4 regions of the Bacillus sp. AFS031507 genome follow, and region 2 is predicted to be linked to each of the others. Evidence: riboswitches for the same ligand, from Rfam matches in the RefSeq annotation. Region 2 holds a riboswitch; each other region holds the start of a gene.
The links. A riboswitch is a leader RNA that binds a small molecule or an ion and turns the genes downstream of it on or off. The one in region 2 is predicted to bind S-adenosylmethionine.
Positions count from the first base shown of each region.

Region 1: linked by a shared signal. The riboswitch ahead of COE25_RS02995 (O-acetylhomoserine aminocarboxypropyltransferase/cysteine synthase family protein) and the one ahead of COE25_RS10865 (methionine ABC transporter ATP-binding protein) in region 2 are both predicted to bind S-adenosylmethionine.
Region 3: linked by a shared signal. The riboswitch ahead of COE25_RS00155 (homoserine dehydrogenase) and the one ahead of COE25_RS10865 (methionine ABC transporter ATP-binding protein) in region 2 are both predicted to bind S-adenosylmethionine.
Region 4: linked by a shared signal. The riboswitch ahead of COE25_RS02595 (methionine biosynthesis PLP-dependent protein) and the one ahead of COE25_RS10865 (methionine ABC transporter ATP-binding protein) in region 2 are both predicted to bind S-adenosylmethionine.

Region 1 is NZ_NUOW01000002.1:221,612-226,550, reverse strand. Features, by position in the region: gene gcvH (glycine cleavage system protein GcvH) at 1-303, shown strand, start outside; gene COE25_RS03025 (YusG family protein) at 412-651, shown strand; gene COE25_RS03020 (toprim domain-containing protein) at 798-1,154, shown strand; gene COE25_RS03015 (thioredoxin family protein) at 1,162-1,470, shown strand; gene COE25_RS03010 (nuclease-related domain-containing protein) at 1,829-2,734, opposite strand; gene COE25_RS03000 (SCP2 sterol-binding domain-containing protein) at 2,973-3,332, shown strand; SAM riboswitch class I at 3,412-3,522, shown strand; gene COE25_RS02995 (O-acetylhomoserine aminocarboxypropyltransferase/cysteine synthase family protein) at 3,588-4,904, shown strand.
Region 2 is NZ_NUOW01000011.1:75,372-80,310, forward strand. Features, by position in the region: gene COE25_RS10850 (C40 family peptidase) at 1-706, opposite strand, end outside; gene COE25_RS10855 (MetQ/NlpA family ABC transporter substrate-binding protein) at 992-1,819, opposite strand; gene COE25_RS10860 (methionine ABC transporter permease) at 1,840-2,511, opposite strand; gene COE25_RS10865 (methionine ABC transporter ATP-binding protein) at 2,501-3,514, opposite strand; SAM riboswitch class I at 3,606-3,712, opposite strand; gene COE25_RS10870 (ABC transporter permease) at 3,999-4,939, opposite strand, start outside.
Region 3 is NZ_NUOW01000001.1:27,399-32,337, forward strand. Features, by position in the region: gene COE25_RS00150 (glycosyltransferase) at 1-708, opposite strand, end outside; gene COE25_RS00155 (homoserine dehydrogenase) at 941-2,179, opposite strand; SAM riboswitch class I at 2,284-2,395, opposite strand; gene COE25_RS00160 (GNAT family acetyltransferase) at 2,492-3,166, opposite strand; gene COE25_RS00165 (GNAT family N-acetyltransferase) at 3,186-3,848, opposite strand; gene COE25_RS00170 (carbon-nitrogen hydrolase family protein) at 3,869-4,729, opposite strand; gene argH (argininosuccinate lyase) at 4,850-4,939, opposite strand, start outside.
Region 4 is NZ_NUOW01000002.1:147,365-152,303, reverse strand. Features, by position in the region: gene COE25_RS02605 (bifunctional homocysteine S-methyltransferase/methylenetetrahydrofolate reductase) at 1-812, opposite strand, end outside; gene metC (cystathionine beta-lyase) at 809-2,002, opposite strand; gene COE25_RS02595 (methionine biosynthesis PLP-dependent protein) at 2,002-3,114, opposite strand; SAM riboswitch class I at 3,208-3,324, opposite strand; gene COE25_RS02590 (helix-turn-helix domain-containing protein) at 3,534-3,872, shown strand; gene COE25_RS02585 (NAD-dependent epimerase/dehydratase family protein) at 3,909-4,895, shown strand.

The DNA.
Region 1 (4,939 bases), on a different contig from region 2:
ACTGCTTTTGCACAACATGAATTAGGAGATATCGTTTTCGTTGAACTTCCAGAAGTTGGCGATGAGTTATCTGCGGACGAACCATTTGGAAGTGTTGAATCTGTAAAAACTGTTTCTGAGCTTTACGCTCCAGTTAGTGGTAAAGTCGTTGAAGTAAATGAAGATTTAAGTGATAGCCCTGAGTTTGTCAACGAATCTCCTTATGAAAAAGCATGGATGATTGTCATTGAATTATCAGACAGCAGTGAACTAGATAAGCTCATGACGGCTGAACAATATGAAGAAATGACTAAAGAAGGCTAATTAATCACGAAAAAGCACCTTGTCAAGGTGCTTTTTCTCTTAATTTCCCACTTTTTCTTCTACTATTTTAGGGAACCTTATAATAAATATATTGAAGAGGGTGGGAGTATGACGTTAAAGCAGCAAAGAGTCGATGTTACCGATCGAGTGATTGGCAAAATGAATAATGGGGAAATGGAACTGTTTCTTGATAATACACCGATTGGAAAAATGAAGCTTTCAGATCACATGCAAGTAGAATTAGAGCATCATTTTGAAGTGGATCAACAAAAAATCTATCAACATGTCACGACAACAGAAAACCCAAATGCAAAATATACAGATTGTGATGATGGAGGATGGTGTTAACTAGGTAAATTTCACGTGAATTCTGAGGCAAATCCCTATTTTTAAAATGACAATAATGATAAAGTTAACATAGGCAGAAGAATGCACACGTAATCAATATTTTAGAATATGTTAACATAAACAACTTCTAATACAGGTGATGGATGATGAATGATTCGTATGTTGACAAAGTTCTTATTGTCGAAGGAAAATCAGATAAAAATAAGGTCAAAAGAATTGTTAAGGAACCAGTAGAAATTATTTGTACCAATGGTACGATCAGTATCACAAAATTAGATGAACTAATTGAATTTCTTGAGGATAAGGATGTCTATATTCTTGTGGATGCCGACTCCTCAGGTGAAAAGCTTCGCAAACAGTTAAAACGAGAATTTCCACAAGCGGAACATTTGTATATTGACCGGATGTATCGTGAGGTGGCAACTGCGCCAGTGCACCATTTGGCAACCGTTCTAATAGGGGCGAATATCGATGTTCATACTGAATTTTTAGAAATGGGTTAAAAGATATATGAACGAATGGAATCGAACAGATTTATCTGCCTTTCTTGAAAAAAAGGCGACCGGGTTAGTCTATTTTTATACACCCATGTGCGGTACCTGTCAGGTAGCTTCAAAAATGCTGCAGGTCATTGAGCAACTAGTAGAGTTAGATATGGGAAAAATGAATTTAAATTTCTACCCAGACCTTGCTAGGGATTTTGCAATTGAAAGTGTCCCTTGCCTATTATTTGTTCAAGCCGGCAAGATAAAAGAAACCCTCTACGCTTTTCAATCAGTTCCATTTTTGCTTGAAAAAATAAAACAACATTTATACTAAGCAGATGCGCAAAGTGCATCTGCTTTTTGAATAAGTGTGCTTCCAGTGATCACAAAAATCTAATTGTGCCCGAGAGAGGAAAAAAAGTATCACCGCGGTCACAAAAAATTATAATTGTGCCCGAGAGAGGAAAAAAGTATCACCGCGGTCACAAAAAAATCTAATTGTGCCCGAGAGAGGGAAAAAAGAGTCACCGCGGTCACAAAAAATTATAATTGTGCCAAATAGAGGCAAAAAAGTATCACCGCGGTCACAAAAAAATTTAATTGTGCCCGAGAGAGAGAAAAAAGAGTCACCGCGGTCACAAAAAATTATAATTGTACCCTTATAATAAAAAGTTAAATGGCCATATTCCGTTTTATTCAAAAAAAGAGCCCTTTGTCTTACCTGTTATTCTTAAGTTTTCCAGTAAGATTCTTCTAATGGTTTTCTTTGAAGCGCTACCCTGGCTCCAATCATAAATCACTTTGGGAGTAATGCGCAAATTAGGAAAAAGCAGCTTAATTTCCTCCACAACACGTAAAACGGCATGATCAATCACTTCGTGACAACCGCAATCCTTACACACAAGTTTATTATTTACAACAGTAGTCTTCAATGAGAGGCAGACCCGACAAATGTTACCTTTTTTTAATTTGCCATAGTCATATGGAGGTAACCTATCATAAGGTAATTCAATTTGATGCATCGAAACCAGTTGGTCAGCTAGCTTTTTGTGCATCCCATTTAATGTTGACGGTCTCCTATTTAAATTGTGCATAAAGCGAGGGAGCTGATTTGGGTAGATAATGGGTTCATTAAGTGGAGCTTTATAACAGGTGAAATGGGGGTTGATAAAAACTACATAAGCCTCAATAGGGATTCGATACCCAAGGCTTTCTAACAGCTGGCGGAGTAGGGATTCGCTTCGTTGTAGTTGGTGCAGGGGATTTTTGTATTCCTTTTTGGGTAGAGCATAGAATCGGTCACCTTCAAAATAAAAGTCACCTTCATAATTTTTTACTTCAAAAAGATAGAGCGGGTCTTGAGTAATCATCACTGTATCAAGTTGGAATTTACCATTATTAGTTTCCAGTAACAGGTCGTTTAGAATATAACTTGGACACTGAGGCTTCTCTGTCAATGAGTCAAACATAACTTCACCTTCAAATCCTTTCACAAGGTTACGAAAGCGAATTTTATCCTTTTCAGCTAATTTCATTCGCGAGTTTAGAAATCTTAAAATTTTAATTTCATCTGCTTCAATACGGTCTTTAAAACTCATAATCCACATCCCTTCGATTTCGAATCTAACTTTATTTTACAAAATGCTGCCCACAAACTTGATGTTATGTATGAATAAATTTCAACACTTTTTAAAAAAATCTCTCCATCCGACATATTTCTCAGGAAATCTCCGTAAATCCCCTCCAAAAGGTTGATAATTGTCGACCACTTTAAAGAGGATTTCATGCTCCGCTCCTGTATATTTAATATAAGAGAGCAGACCGGAGTGGTGGATTATGATAGAGATGCTGAAAAACTTTCAATTAGCAATCAAACAGCAAAGGCATGTTCTGCCGTTACTAGAACATATCGATTTGCGAGTGAATTTGGTTTGTGAACAAAATATTTTTCAGATTATCATAAAGAATGGAGAAATTTTCATACTTCATGATAGCGAAGAGACACGAACAATATCCGAAATCCGCGGTGACCTTAAGGCAATGAAACAACTACTTGAAGGGAAGGAACGGTTAAGGGCCCTTGAACATAACGGCCAACTAAGTATTTCCGCTCCAATTCGTACCACATTATTGCTAGAATCCATCTTCTATTTGACAAAGGCACAGGAAAATTTTTCAAAAATCACAAATTTCTAATCAGAGCTATTGACTCGGAATTGAACTTACTGTAAAGTTTTAGGTGAATAATCAGATAATAAAGACAATTGAATAAACATTCTTATCGAGAGTGGCGGAGGGACTGACCCTATGAAGCCCGGCAACCGGTTTATAACACAATCACACGGTGCTAAATCAAGCAGAGCGCTGATGCTCTGAGAGATGAGGAGAGAGACCCCCTCTTCTTTGAAGCAGGGGTTTTGTTTGTTGAATTGCAAAAAAGGAGGAAGTAGTATGGGTGAAAATCAAAAGAAGTATCGTTTTGAAACATTGAGTGTTCATGGTGGATTGTCTCCGGATCCGGTAACGGGGGCTCGTGCCGTTCCGATTTATCAAAACAACGCCTATCAATTTAAGAATACAGAGCATGCGGCAAACCTATTTAGCTTAGCGGAACCTGGTTACATATACACACGTATTCACAACCCTACTACTACTGTTTTTGAAGAAAGAGTAGCATTATTGGAAGGCGGCGTTGGTGCCCTAGCAGTTGCTAGCGGTATGGCAGCGATTACCCTCGCCATTTTAAATATTGCTGAAGCTGGCGATGAAATCGTATCGGCATCAAATCTCTATGGCGGAACATATAATCTTTTTGCAGTGACTCTTCCAAAATACGGGATTAAAGTGAAATTTGTTGATCCTGAAAATCCGGAAAACTTCCGTGCGGCCATTACCGACAAAACAAAGGCTGTTTTCGCTGAAACGATTGGTAACCCAAGCCTTTGTGTACTTGATATTGAAAAAGTTGCCAATATTGCCCATGCCGCAGGTGTTCCATTAATTATTGATAACACCTTTGCCACTCCATACCTGTGCCGGCCAATTGAATATGGTGCCGATATTGTGGTTCATTCTGCCACCAAATGGCTCTTAGGAAATGGAACAACTACAGGTGGAGTTATAGTCGATGGTGGGAAGTTCGATTGGAATTCGCCGCGATTCTCTGGTTTTACAACGCCAGATGCCAGCTACCATGACCTGGTTTATGCCGAAGCCTTAGGTGCTATCGCCTTTATTATCAAAGCCCGTGTCCAATTGCTGCGTGACTTAGGACCGGCATTAAGTCCGCAAAATTCCTTCCAGTTTATCCTTGGTCTTGAAACACTGCATGTTCGCATGAAGGAGCATGTGGCTAATACAAAAGAAGTGGTGGAATATTTATCCAATCACCCTGCTGTGGAATGGGTATCTTATCCAGGACACCCATCACACCCAGATTATGAATTAGCCAAAAAGTACTTGCCAAAAGGTGCAGGTTCCATGGTTGTTTTCGGGATTAAAGGCGGTAAAGAAGCAGGAGCCAAATTAATCGATTCGATTACTCTATGGGCGCATGTTGCAAACGTTGGCGATGCAAAAAGTTTAATTATTCACCCAGCAAGCACCACCCATCAGCAATTAGATGCTGATGGCCTGAAAGCTGCAGGTGTAACAGAGGATTTGATTCGCCTTTCAATCGGTATCGAGAATGTTGAGGATTTAATCGAAGATCTCGAATCAGCTATTTTGGCTGCTACTGGTGTAATCTCATTCAAGGTAAATGCATAAAAGTTACCAAAACTTATTTTTCCGAATATGAAGTT
Region 2 (4,939 bases):
CTTGTGCTTCTAGGCGAGCTTTATCTTGTGCATTTTTTTGAGTTTGTTGTTTAACTAGTTCCGTTTGTTGTTGCTTTAAGGCGCTTTTTGAATCTGCCAATACCTGATTCATTTCTACCTTATCAGCTTCAACATTCTTTTGTTCCGAAGCTAATTCAGCCTGACTCTTTTTTAATTGGGTTAATTCATTTTCGAGCTTTTGCTCTGCTGCATTTAAGGTTGCTTCTTTTTTAGCTAGAGCCTTCATTATATCTGTATTACTTTCAAGAATTTGCATAACGGCAGTAGATCGAGTTAATAACTGAGAAAAATCTTCTGAAGAAATGATAAATTCTGCGTAAGTGATAATGGACTGTTTCCCTTGTGCCTGCATGGTTCTTAGTCTTGTAGAATAGTAGTCTTTGTTCGTTTCTAAGTCTTTTCTTGCTCTTTCAATTTCAGTCTTTGTTTCTTCCATTTGACCTTGTTGTGCTTTAATATCATCGTTTAGTTGTTTGCTTTTTTCCATTCCTATAATAATACGATTGTCTAGTTGTTGTATCTTTGTTTCTATCTCTTCAATTTGTCCTGCTGTCTTGTTGATTTGTCCTTTTGTCTGATTGATTTGTCCTTGAGTAACAGGTGGACTTGCAAAAACAGGGGTTGCTTGCACGATCGTAGTAAAAAGAGCAACCGATAGCGTAAATATTAATGTTTTCCGTTTCAAACTATAATCACCTTTTCTTAGAGAAAATTATTCCAATTCATATAATTATAGTTTAAGTTTGTTAGAGAATAATAACAATGGAACTGGACAGAATGTAATAAATTTGTAATGTTATGTAGAAACTTCATAGAAAGCGTCGAATATAGAACCTAGTTTTCGTGAGAGTATGTTAACTTTCGTCATTTTCCAATATTATAGAAGAAACTTGAGAGAATAAACGAGTTGGTACGGAAATGTCCACAAAAAAAGCCTCGAAGAATAGAGACTTCGAGGCTTGTTCTGGATTTACTTTTTCATCCAACCCGGTTTTCCGAATCCTTCAAATTGTTCATCGATTACTTTTTCAAATTCCTCAGACTCGACAACAGCTTTTATATCTTTTGCAAATTGAGCATCTTTGTTTTCTGTTTTCACCGCTACAACATTGCGATAAGGATCGAGCATATTCTCAAGCGCTAGCGCTTTAAGCAAGTCCATTTTAGCAGCAAGAGCGAAGTTTCCAGGTACAGCGGCTATGTCAGCACTATCGACAGAACGAGGCAACTGACCTGCTTCAATCGGCTGAAACTTCAAGTTTTTCTTATTTTCAGTAATATCCTTCTCAGACACTTTAATCGGGTCTGCCTTTTCATTAATTTTAATCAAACCTTCATCATGGAGCGTATTCAAGGCCCGAGCGGCATTCGTCGGATCATTTGGAAGGGTAACTGTTGACCCATCCTTCACCTCAGCAAGCGATTTATAAGTGTTTGAATAAAGGCCCATAGGTGCCGTTGGGACAGAAATCAACGCGGATAAATCCATGTTATTTTCCTTCGCAAAACTTGAAAGGTAAATCGAGTTTTGGAAGAGGTTTGCGTGAATATCACCATTATCTAGCGCTTTGTCTGGTTGAATATAATCACTAAATTCAACAATCTCTACTTTGTAGCCCTTTTCTTCTAATCCTGGTACAATCGCTTTCTTCAACATATCACTATACGGACCAGCTGTAGCCCCCAATTTAATATTCTTTGAATCAGCGCTTTTCTTATCGTTGTTTCCTGAGCTGCCACAAGCAGCTAAAGCTCCTAAGACTACTAGCAATATAAATGATAAAAACAATTTTTTCATGACTATTTCCCTCTCTCTTTTTATCTTTTATCAAAAACTTTGGCGAGAAAATCGCCAAGAAACTGAACAAACTGAACTAAAACAATTAATATAATCACAGTGGCAATCATAATGGTATTGTCGTATCGATAGTAACCAAACCGAATGGCCAAATCACCAATTCCACCGCCGCCAACGGTCCCTGCCATCGCCGAAAATCCAATTAAACTAATCAGTGTTAAGGTAATACCTGAGATAATTCCTGACCTTGCTTCAAGGAGCAGGACATCTTTAATAATCATTAACGGCGTAGCGCCGGCAGCTATCGCGGCTTCAATGACCCCTTTATCAATCTCCCTTAATGCATTCTCGACAATTCGGGCAAAAAAAGGAATCGAAGCTACAGAAAGCGAAACACTCGCAGCAGTTGGTCCAATTGTTGTACCCACTAGAAAATTGGTTAAGGGAATTAACGCCACCAATAAAATAATAAAAGGAATGGAGCGGACTAAATTAACAACAAAGCCCATGCAAAGTTGGATGACGCGATTTTGCAAAAACAAGCCTTTGTCGGTCACGTATAATAGAATCCCTACTGGCAAGCCAATGACTATCGCGATTACCAATGAGATGAGGATCATATAAATCGTTTGTAAAAATGCTGTATTAATATCAGGAATTAGTTCCAAAAGATGCTGAAAATCAAAGCCCATCACGTAACACCTCCACTTGCGCTGCCCGGTCTTCGATATACTGAAGTGCTGCTTTCACGTCTTCCTTTTGTCCCTTCAATTCCATAATAAAGATGCCTAGTGGCAATTCTTGAATATATTCAATCGATCCATGCAGGAAGTTCCCTTTTACGTTACATTGCTGGAGCATATCGGAAATAACGCCCTCTCCAGCGACTTTCCCCTTAAACATGACCTTGATAATCGGTCCTTCACAATTATTTAAAATGGTCTCCGGAACGTCAAAGGAAACAACACTGTCGATAAATTCTTTGGTCAGTTCTGCCTGAGGGTTGGCAAATATATCATATACCGCTCCCTCTTCAATGACCTTTCCTTCTTGCATAATCGCCATTCGATTACAAATTTCCTTGACAACATTCATCTCATGCGTGATTAAAACTATCGTAATATCGAGTTCTTTGTTAATTTTTTTCAATAAATTTAAGATCGATTTTGTCGTGGTTGGATCCAGGGCTGATGTTGCTTCATCACATAATAGTACCTTCGGATTATTAGCCAGCGCTCGTGCAATCCCTACCCGTTGTTTTTGTCCACCGCTCAGTTGGGAAGGATAAACATCCCTTTTATCCCCAAGACCCACCGTTGCAAGCAGTTCTTCCACCCGTTCTTTGATTTGGTTCTTTGGATAGTTGGCCGCTTTCAAGGAAAACACGATATTCTCAAACACCGTTTTTTGACTGATTAAATAAAAGTGTTGAAAAATCATCCCTATTTTTAATCGTGATAAGCGTAGATTCTCCCCCTTTAGTGAAGTAAGGTCAATACCATCAACAGTAATACTCCCTGATGTTGGTCGCTCCAACAGATTAATACAGCGCAAGAGCGAACTTTTTCCTGCACCTGAATAGCCGACAATTCCATAAATTCCGCCTCTTTGAACGGTTAACGAAACATCATCCACACCTTTTACCGTGCCATTTTTCGTATTGTAAACTTTCGAAAGATTCTGAATCTCAATCATACGATTACCTCTTTTTTAAAATGCAATATTTTGGATATAAAAAAATGCCCCTCTCAACTGAAAGGGACATCGAAATACAAGTGGATATTTCGACTTATCTTTCAGAATGATCGTCATTCTGCAGGAATTGGCACCTTCCCTGTAATGGGGGTTGCCGGACGTCATAGGGCCTAGTCCCTCAGTCGCTCTCGATAAGTTTCATCATTAAATTAAGATATTTAAGATATTACCAATCTATTTCAATCTTGTCAATCATCTGAAAATAGTATTCTAACATAATATGGATTTCCATTCCCATAAAATCAATCTAAATAGTTGGATTAACTATACTATACTCAACTATACTAGTCTATTCTATTTTTATTTTACCTGCATCTCATTCCGACCAGCCAAAAAAAAAGACAAGAGCAACTTTGCCCTCATCCGACGTTTACACTTTTCCACTTTATACATTAGCTGTGCGGAGGTCTGAACCACATATCTACTACACAAAAGTCTGTGTAGAATTATTTCTACTAAATCGATACACCGCAATCAAGAAAAACGCAGCAGCAAAGGCGAATAGAATCATGAAATTTAAATACAACCCGCTAAATTCATTTCCTTCCTGAAGCTTCGTTAACGTATCCAATGTCCAGCGCTGCGGCAGGAAATTAGCAATTTTCTGTAACGATTTCGGCATCACTTCCACCGGCCAGAAGCAGCCGGAAAGCATGACGGTCGGAGTGATAATTAAATTTTGCAAGGCGCCAGCGGCACTGCGGCTGTTTGAAAAAGAAACAATCATTAATGAGATCCCTACGGAAATCAATGAAAATAGCATCATGACGAACGCCGCTGACCAAAAGGACATATTGATGCCAATATCAAAGATACTTTTCATAATCGTTAACGTGATCAGCACCTGTATCGTCATCACAATCATGTTGACCATGACATTGGAGAAGATATACTTCCTGGAATTAATCGGTGTTGATAATAACCGAAAATAGGTGCGGTTTTCTTTTTCTAAAAGGATGATCTCGGACATATTGCAGGCCGACATCAGCATGATCATAATCAGGAAGCCAATCGTTTGGTTGGTCATAAACTTGTTTTTTGAAGAACCTTCTAAAGCATTTGTGGTCAGCTTATAATCTGTTTGCTGGTAATCCTGATACATCTGCTCAAAAGTCTGTTGATTACCGCCCGCAACATAACTGATCGTCGCAATATTATCGATATACTGATGTAAATAAGATTTCACGTATGCGGTAATTGCTGCACCCTTGATCGAGGTCAGTTGGATATGGTCAGGCTCCCCAGCCAAGACACTGTCAGAATATCCTTCTTCAAAGGTAATTACACTATCTAGATCGCCAGACGAGATTTGATCTTGAACATCAGCCGTGGTAATCTTGGAAATTTCCACATTCTCTAATCTTT
Region 3 (4,939 bases), on a different contig from region 2:
TGGATATTTATTGAGGGAAGGAATAATAATACTGACTTCAATATCTTCGTTCTTACTTACTAGGGGGATTTCATTTTGTCGCTCTTTAGCAGAAGGACGCTTTTTTATTTTGCGGGTTTTGGTTTTTGCATTTGCCTTTTTTGTTTCTAGTTCATTTACAGGTGGAGTTGGCCAAACACCATATAGCTCTGCTTCACTTCCAGTGAGCTTTTTATTCAAATAATTATTAAGATTTTGTTCTGTCCGGCAGTGATTCCAAAGCCTAATCTCGTTGATATCTCCATTAAAGAAAAGACCAGGTTGCCCCCCAATCATCCCCGATGGGTATACAAATGATTTAGGGCTTCGTTCACCTTTTTTTACAAACTTCCCATTAATGAATAGCTGGGGCTCTCTATCATCATAGACAACAGCAACATGAATGAGCTGATTAATAATAGCTTCATAGACTAACACTGCATAGATATTTTTCTTAGTATGTTCATAGACCGTTATCCCATTTAATCCAACTGAAACACTAACCCCAGCATCATTATCGGACACTCCATGTCCAGGTCCTATGATATAATTTTTTCCATTTACATCTGCGGGCCTATCACGTGTTTGTTTATCGATACGATGAACGCTTTCAGGCATTACCCAAAACTCATAGGTGAATGTATTATTCAGATTCGTTAATAAACGTCCATTTAAGCTATTCCCTAACATGATGCACCTCTTCATTTTCTTTTTTTAAAAAAATCCATTTGGTCAAGCTTTTACACAATATGAATACCATTTAATTTTGACTAAACTTATCCCCAGTTAAAGGATGTTTTGTTTAATATTTTTATAGATATTAATAAATACCATACACATAAGTGAGTAGTAATTCTTCATAAAAAAAGAGCACCTAAATGCTCTTTCGGGAATAACCGCTTGCTCGCTACATTCCTTTAACTTAAAGGGCAGCTAAGGTTACCTCACTAATTTTGTTCTCTGTTTCATACTCACCTATTATTTGAAAGTAACACCTTGGCTGCTGGTCATTAATTAAACGTTCAATTTCTTCCTTTGTTGCCCGGATAATGGCTGTCTCATCAATAGCTTGAGTAATCCATGTAATCAAAGGGTTTTTATAATTTTTTGAGAGACCTTGAATTAACCATAAGCCTTCTACATCCTCTTTTTTCTCTCCATCACATAATGCAATTGTTTCTTTGAAATTCTTATTTGAAGGCCGATTTTGACAGACATAGACCAAATCTTCGATAACAGCACTAGCAGTTGGATACATCCCAGCTCCAGGTCCTTGCAAAGTAATACTACCAACGATATCAGAATGAATATTTACCGCATTTTCTACCCCTTCAACGGAATAAAAAGGATGCGACTTTCCAACAAGAACCGGTCTAACCGTTGCATTAATTTGATCACCTATCTTATTAATACTTGCAATATGTTTAAACCTTAACCCTAGCTTTTCAGTTGATTCGATTAATTCACTTGTGATCGAAGTAATTCCTTCCCGTTCAACATCCTGCCAATTTGGTTCTATACCAAAAGCTATTCTGCTGAGAATTATTGTTTTATAAAAAGCATCAAACCCCTCCACATCGTTGGTTGGATCCGCTTCAGCATACCCCTTCCCTTGTGCTAAACTAAGCGCAGCAACAAAGGACTGTTTTTTCTCCCGCATTTCAGTAAGAATGAAATTTGATGTCCCGTTAAGAATGCCTTGTACGGTACGAACACGGTTAACATTTAATAGCTGCCTAAGGGTTTGAATAACTGGAATTCCTCCCGCAACTGTTGCTTCGAAACCGACTGAAACTTTATGACTCTCTGCTAGCTTGAGCAGCTCATTACCGTGATGTGCAAACATCTCTTTATTTGCTGTGATTATGTGGCAACCACTTTGTATAGCTTGTTTTAAAAAAGTAAAGGGTTGTTCTTTGTCGACTATTGCTTCGACAACAACATCCAGTTGAGGTAGTTTAAGAATTTCGGCAAAATCTGTAGTTATTAAAACATCTTCACTTATGTCTCTTGTTTTTTGTTTATTTTTTATTAGCACTGCAGCTACTTCTACTTTTCTTCCTAAAACATTAGTTAGTTCATCAGCGTGGGATTGTATTGTTTTATATACCCCTTCACCCACTGTACCAAAGCCTAGAATTGCCACTTTAATGACAGACATGCTTTCCACCCCTTAAATAATATTAGACATGACCAATAGGTTGTTTCTTTTAATATCATATAAATAAGAAAAACCCTCTTCATAAGAAGAGGGTAGATTTCCTCCTCTTATCTGTCAGGTTAAAAATAACCTGCAGGAATTAGCACCTTTTCAAGAATTACCTTGATGGTTGCCGGGCTTCATCGGGCCTAGTCCCTCCGCCGCTCTGGATAAGAGTTTTATTTAGTTAGTTTTTCATTAAATTTCCAAGTTATAAAGAGAATTCTAGTTGATTCCAAGATAGTTGTCAATATTATTTGAAATTTCTTTTTATTAAAGTGGTAATAGGGAGACAAATTCCTTTTTCCCCAGTCGATCTATCATTTCGAGCCAATCCTTCGGCTTATTTGTAAGAATTGAATAGTATGTCGTCAGAAAATCCTTTACCAGGTTTGCTGGTAGTGAATTAAGTCCTTCATCTTGAATTGGCATGAAACATAAATCTAGACCTGCTACAGCTTCCCCATTGTTTTTCCAGGAAGGATGAACATATGAAAAATCAATGCGTTTATAACCCAAATGGGAGAGAACTTCACGTCGGACATATGGATCCATAACCTTTACTCCACCAAATTCGTGTTGTTCAACCCGGTACGGATCGTATATTTCTGCAAACATCCCGAATAGCTCGTTACCATTTTCTTTAGCTAATTGTTGTAAATCCTTTAAACGGTTATGCGCTAAAAAACGGCCAAGGCTTAAGCCTGGTTTACTGATGATTGTAAAATCTGTCATAGCAATATTCCAATCCGGATAATAACGATATTCAGTTGCTCCTGTGACTTCGTCTCCATCGACAGCAACAAACACGCGAATACTCGGATCTTCTAATGGCTCTTTCCATAGCTCATATTCTAATACTTCTTCTGGAGGAAAAATTTCTCCCATTAAGTTATGAAGCTTTTTAAAATTAGGGTCTGCTATACTGGTTATTCTAATATATTCCATTATGATTCATTCCTCTCACTCATCTAAAAGGGTTTTTCCATTCCATTAATGCAGCATAATTGCAGGATTCATCATCCTCGAGATAATTTTCAATAATCCCTATTGGCACACGACCACAATGCAGCAAGAAAGTGATAACAGGATCTTGAACTTCCCCTTTAATTGTTGCATCTAAATATTGTCCTGGTGTCATGATATCAGCTTTTTTATGATATCCTGGCATTCTGCCCCCGCCAAGTAATCGATATAACTCTTTTTCTATCACAACATGGTACATAGACTGCATCATCAATTTACCAAGCCCTAGTTTGCGGTACTTCGGACGAACACTGATATCAACAATATACAAGGTATTCCTATTTGGATTATTGTTCCGTATATATCCATGGTCAGTGATTTCTTCCCACGAATGGTTTTTATCGCTAGGATCGAAGTCGATAGTTAAGCCGGTAATTGACCCAGCTAATTCACCATCTACTTCAACACACAATGCACCTTCTGGAAACATGTACACATGGTTTGTTAATTGCTCTTTATTCCACCATAATTCTGAAGGAAAAGGAGGTGGGAAGCACTCGGATTGAATCTTGATAAGATCGTCAAAATCCACATTTGAATAATTTCGAATGATAACTGACAAAGGCCGCTCTTGGTCATAGACGTAAAATTCACTTCGATACATTCTATACCCAGCCCTTCAGTTTATTTTTCCCAATCTGTGTAAAGATCCGTTCTTCGATCACGCCAGGTTGTAACGGAACCACGTTCTCTTACTTCATATAACAAGTTTATATCTAGGTCAGCCGTCACAATCATGTCATTATTGATTTCCCCTTCCACCAAGATTCCTTTTGGTGGAAATGGTATATCGTTAGGAGTAATGATTGCCGCCTGGCCAAAATTAGCGCGCATAAAATCAACAGTCGGCAGTGAACCGACAGTTCCCGTTAGGACCACATATACTTGGTTTTCAACTGCACGAGCATGGCTGGTATAACGAACACGATGAAAACCATGACGGTCATCTGTGCATGATGGACAGAAAATCACATCGGCACCTTTGGCCTTTGCCATACGTACAATTTCTGGAAATTCAATATCATAACAAGTAAGGAGGGCGATTTTCCCTTTTTCTGTTTCAAATATCTGAAATGAGTCCCCAGGTGCCATATTCCATTCATTTACTTCAGTCGGTGTAATATGGAGTTTGGCCTGCTCACCAATTCTTCCATCTGGATAAAATAAATGTGCTGTATTATACAGCTTGCCATCCCTTTCAATCACATGTGTTCCCGCAATAATATGTAAGTTCTTTTTTTGTGCAAAATTTGAAAATAGTTCTAGATATTGTTGGGTATAACTTGGCAGGTCATTAATTGTCAGGCTCTTGCCATGACCATTACCTATTGAAAGTAATTGAGTTGTAAAGAACTCTGGAAATAAGACAAACTCTGCCCCAAATTCCTCAGCAGTTTTTATGTAGTGCTCACATTGTGAGGTAAATTCCTCGAAGGATTGAATGGTATGTAGTTGGTACTGGACGGCAGACACACGAATTTTCATCATTTTTTCCTCCTGTCATTAGTTAAAATTCCCATGGGTAAATTATCTAATATTTTACTATTTAATACAAATTTTAAAAACTAAAAGCCCACCAAATGGCAGGCTTTTAAAAAATTATTTTTATTGCTCTAGTTTTCCCTCAGCAAGCTTGATTTGCTTTTCCACTTGCTCTGGAGCTGTTCCCCCAAAGCTATTTCGGACACCAACAAC
Region 4 (4,939 bases), on a different contig from region 2:
GTGGTTCCGCAGCATCCGCCAAGTAACCGTACACCTTGGTTACGGAAAGCTTTTGCTGAATTTCGGAAATAATCGGCATCTCCTTCATAATGAAACTTTCCGTCCGTATAGGCAGGGAGACTGGCATTTGGGTAGGCAGATAGAAAAGCATGTGCTGGTAATTCAATCTGTTCTAACGCTAATAGCATATGATGGGGGCCAAGACGGCAATTTAGCCCGACCACATCGGCTCCCAGGCCTTCAAGTCTTTTTAAGGCGTCATTGACAGGAGTTCGATCCTGCATAAGCCCGGGCTCTTGATGGGAGACCTGCGCAATAATCGGCAGCTTTGTTTCCTTTCTAGCAATCGTTAGAACGGTTTCAAGCTCTTCAAAATCGTAAAAGGTTTCAAGCAATAAGCCATCCACTCCTTCAAGAAGGAGACAATATAATTGTTCCCGGAAGCTTCGCTTTAATTCTTCTATAGAAATGGAATCCGGCTTAATTCCTCGATTTCCACCAATAGTTCCAAGGACGTACGTATCGTTTTGGGCAGCTGCCTTTTTGGCAATAGAGACGGCTGCACTGTTAATTTCCTTTACAGAATCCTCCAAACCATACCTCTGCAGCTTTAAATAGTTTGCCGCATAAGTATTAGTCTGAATCACGTCAGCACCTGCATCAATATAGGCTTTATGGATAGTTTGGATGTGTCCGGGCTGGGAAAGATTCAGTTCCTCCAAACAACTGTCCTTACCAAAGGAATACAATAGAGTACCCATTGCTCCATCAGCAATTAAGATTTGATTTTTTAATTTATCTAAAAAACTCATGATGATTCTCCTTGATGTAATACCAATTGTGTTTTGCGAACTTGCTCTAGTGCTTGTGAAAAATCCTTCATTAAATCATCAGGATTTTCAAGTCCGACCGATAATCGAACCAGACTATTTGTAATCCCGCGCTTCTCTCGCTCTTCTTGAGGCATGGCTGCATGGGACATTTTTGCTGGATAGGAAAGAATCGATTCTACCGCTCCGAGACTGACAGCAAATACAGGAATTTTTACATTGGCAAGAAAGGTGCGAAGTGCATCTTCATTAGCTAATTCAAACGATAAGACCGCTCCTGGACCAGCTGCTTGCGTTTTCTGAATTTGATATTGTGGGTGACTTTCCAACCCTGGGTAATGAACCTTTTCAACAAGCGGATGAGCATCTAAAAATTCCGCTAGTTTAATAGCCGATTTTTGTGATTGTTCCAGTCGGACGTGCAGCGTTTTGATCCCTCTTAAAACGAGCCATGCATCTTGAACACCCAAAATCGCCCCAAACCCATTTTGCAAGAAACCTAATCTTTTCGCCAAGTTTTCGTCTTTGACGACAGCAAGTCCGGCAACGACATCACTATGACCCGATAAAAATTTCGTCGCGCTATGGAGCACGACATCGGCACCTAACTCCAATGGACGTTGGTGGGAGGGGGTAAGGAAGGTGTTATCGACAAATGTTAACGCGCCCGTCTCCTTAGCTAAATTGCTAATTGCCTTAATGTCAGTCACTTTCATTAATGGATTCGATGGAGTTTCCACATAGAACGCTTTTGTATTTGCCTGAATGGCTTGTTTTACTTCATTTAAATTCGTCATATCGACGAAGGTATGTTCAATTCCGAGCCGCGTGAGGACCTCTGTGACCATCCGAAATGTACCGCCGTAAACATCTTCCGTAATGACAATATGATCACCTGCAGATAACAGGAGAAATGCCGTCGAAATGGCGGCCATACCAGATGAGAAGGCAAAGCCTTTTAACCCGCCTTCAAGTTCAGCAATGACATCTTCTAGTGCTTCCCTTGTCGGATTTAAACTGCGGCCATAATCGTACTTGCCAAACTGATCGAAATCAGATTGGTGAAAAGTGGATGCATGCTGTATGGGTACACTAACCGCTCCTGTTGTAGGATCAATTTTGTGCTTATTATGAAGGAGCCTGGTTTCAAATGTGTATTCTTCGTGTGCCATTATGCAATCACTCCTTCTTGAACATGGGCAAAAGCTTTTTCCAAATCTTCAATTATGTCTTGTGAATCCTCAAGTCCAACGGAGAAACGCAATAAACGATTGCAGACACCGGATTGAATTCGGATTTCTTCTGGAATATCCGCATGGGTTTGCGTTGCTGGATAAGTGATAAAGCTTTCCGTTCCACCTAAACTTTCCGCGAAGCTGATTAGATTTAAGCCTTGTAGAAATGGATTAACCCAAGCTTCATCCTTGATTCTAAAGGAAACCATTCCGCCCCGTCCCGGATAGAGGACATCTGTGACAGCATCATGCTGGGAAAGAAATTCGACGATATTCTTAGCATTTTTTTCATGTCTTTCCATTCGAAGTGATAATGTTTTCATACCGCGCATTAATAACCAGGAATCGAATGGGCTCAGAACAGCCCCGGCACCATTATGATGGAAAGCCAATGCTTCACAAAGCTCTTTTCCTTTAGCGACAATAAGCCCGGCTAGAACATCATTATGACCGCCTAGGTATTTCGTCGCGCTGTGGATAACAATATCAGCTCCAAGGGTAATCGGCTGTTGTAAAAGTGGGGTATAGAAAGTGTTGTCCACAATTAACAAAAGTCCATGTTCCTTGGCAATTTTTGAAACAGCGGCAATATCTGATTCCTGCATAAGTGGATTGGTTGGTGTCTCAAGGAAGATGGCCTTTGTTTGCGGCGTAATTTTTTTTTCAATCTCTTCCGGACAACAGGTATTAACATATTGACTCTTCAAGCCCCATTTTTGATAGCCTTTTTCTAATAAACGGTAGGTACCGCCATATAAATCCTCACTGACCAGCCATTCATCTCCAGATTGGAATAAAGAAAGAATCGTTAAGATTGCTGCCATACCAGAGCTGCAGGCAAATCCTTGATCCCCGCACTCTAAATCAGCAATTGTTTTTTCTAGGAGCTGACGCGTTGGGTTTCCTGTGCGGGTATAGTCGAACCCAGTGGATTGCCCGATACCTTCATGACGAAAGGCTGTTGAAAAGTATACAGGTGGGTTAACGGTTCCAGTTGTTGTCTCACTGCGGTTTCCTATTTGGGCAAGTTTCGTTTCAATTTTGTACATGATGACCACTCCTTGTGTAGTAAATATAATAAATAAAAAAAGCCTTCTTTTTATAAGAAGAAGGCTTTTGTAAGTACGACCAAAAAGTCATTCTTCTTATCTTGCAAATTAACGACTAATTTGCAGGACTTAGCACCTTTTCAATGAGTGTAGCCATTGATGGTTGCTGAGGTGTCTTCGGGCCATTCCCTCAACCTCTCTTGATAAGAAAATTAATATTTAGATTATTTATAAAATTTACTACAACTTAGCGGTGGTGTCAATTTATTTTATTAAAAATGAGTTAATGGTTAAGTATTGTTCGTAATAAAGCACTTACCAAAAGTATAAAGTGATTATTATCGTTCTTTACAGAGAACTAATTGTTTACTATAATGATATTTAAGAGAGGAGTGAAAATTTATTTTAGGAGGCACATTATGTTAGGAAATATAATTCAAAAATTAAGGAAAGAAAAAAACCTTACCTTATCTCAATTAGCTGAGAAAACATCTATCTCAAAATCTTACTTAAGTCAAATCGAAAGGAATATCCAGAGTAACCCTTCAATTGAAATTTTGGGGAAAATAGCCAAAGTACTAGATGTAGACATACAAACACTTTTAAGCCAAGATACCGCAAAATCTGATACAAATGATAATGGTAAAGGGAATGTAAAAAATTGGAAGATTTTTATAAATATTGCACTAGAATCTGGATTGATAAATGAGAAAGACTTAATTGAGTTAAGAAACGCCCTACAAAAAGGCAAAAAATAGTTATAACAATTAGACAAAATATATAGAGGTGAAAATATGAGGGTCCTTGTAACTGGTGGTTATGGCTTTATAGGTTCCTTTGTTGCTGAAAGATTTTTTAAGGAAGGTGATGAAGTCTACATTATTGATAACCTTTCTACAGGAAATAAGGATAATGTGAAGTTCAATCATAAATTTTATCAATTAAACGTAGAAGACCAAATGTGTGAGGGGGTATTCCAATCTAATCGATTTGATGTAGTTATTCATCTGGCAGCACAAGTAAATGTCGGAACATCAATGGTGAACCCATACCTAGATTCTCAATCAAACATCCTAGGATTGACAAATATACTTCAATTATCACACAAATATGGAGTGAAAAAAGTAGTATTTGCTTCTTCAGCAGCCGTTTATGGTCTTAATGATGATATTTCATTGAAAGAAGATGCTTTATGTGATCCTCTATCACTATACGGAATCAATAAATGGGTAGGGGAACTATATTGCAAAAAGTGGACTGAAATGTTTGGTGTTGATACACTTTGTTACCGCTTTTCAAATGTCTTTGGTCCTAAGCAAGGAACAGTCGGTGAAGGTGGAGTCATTTCCATTTTTATTAACAATGTTTTAGAACAAGAGCCCCTGCAGGTTTTTGGGGACGGAGAGCAAACTAGGGACTTTATATATGTAGAAGATGTTGCCTATGCCATTTATCGCGGCGTCGAATATGATCTCAAAGGGGTTTATAATTTATCAACTAATACAGAGACAAGTGTGAACGATTTTATTTATACTCTCGGAAATTTGGAAGATATAAAAGAAGTAATCTATAAAGAGCCAAAGCAAGGTGATATCAAATTTTCTAGGTTGGAAAATACAAAGATTAAACAGGACCTGGATTGGGAACCACTTCATAATTTTCAGGCTGGGTTAGAAAAAACTTATGATTGGTTTAAAAATAATCGGAGTAAAAAAGGACAACAACAGTCGGTTAAAATCAAAATGAATTACGAAAATCAGAACATTCATACAACATCTTGAAAATTTAGTTATTGTTGCACAAGCCAATTTTGTAAGATGTTATT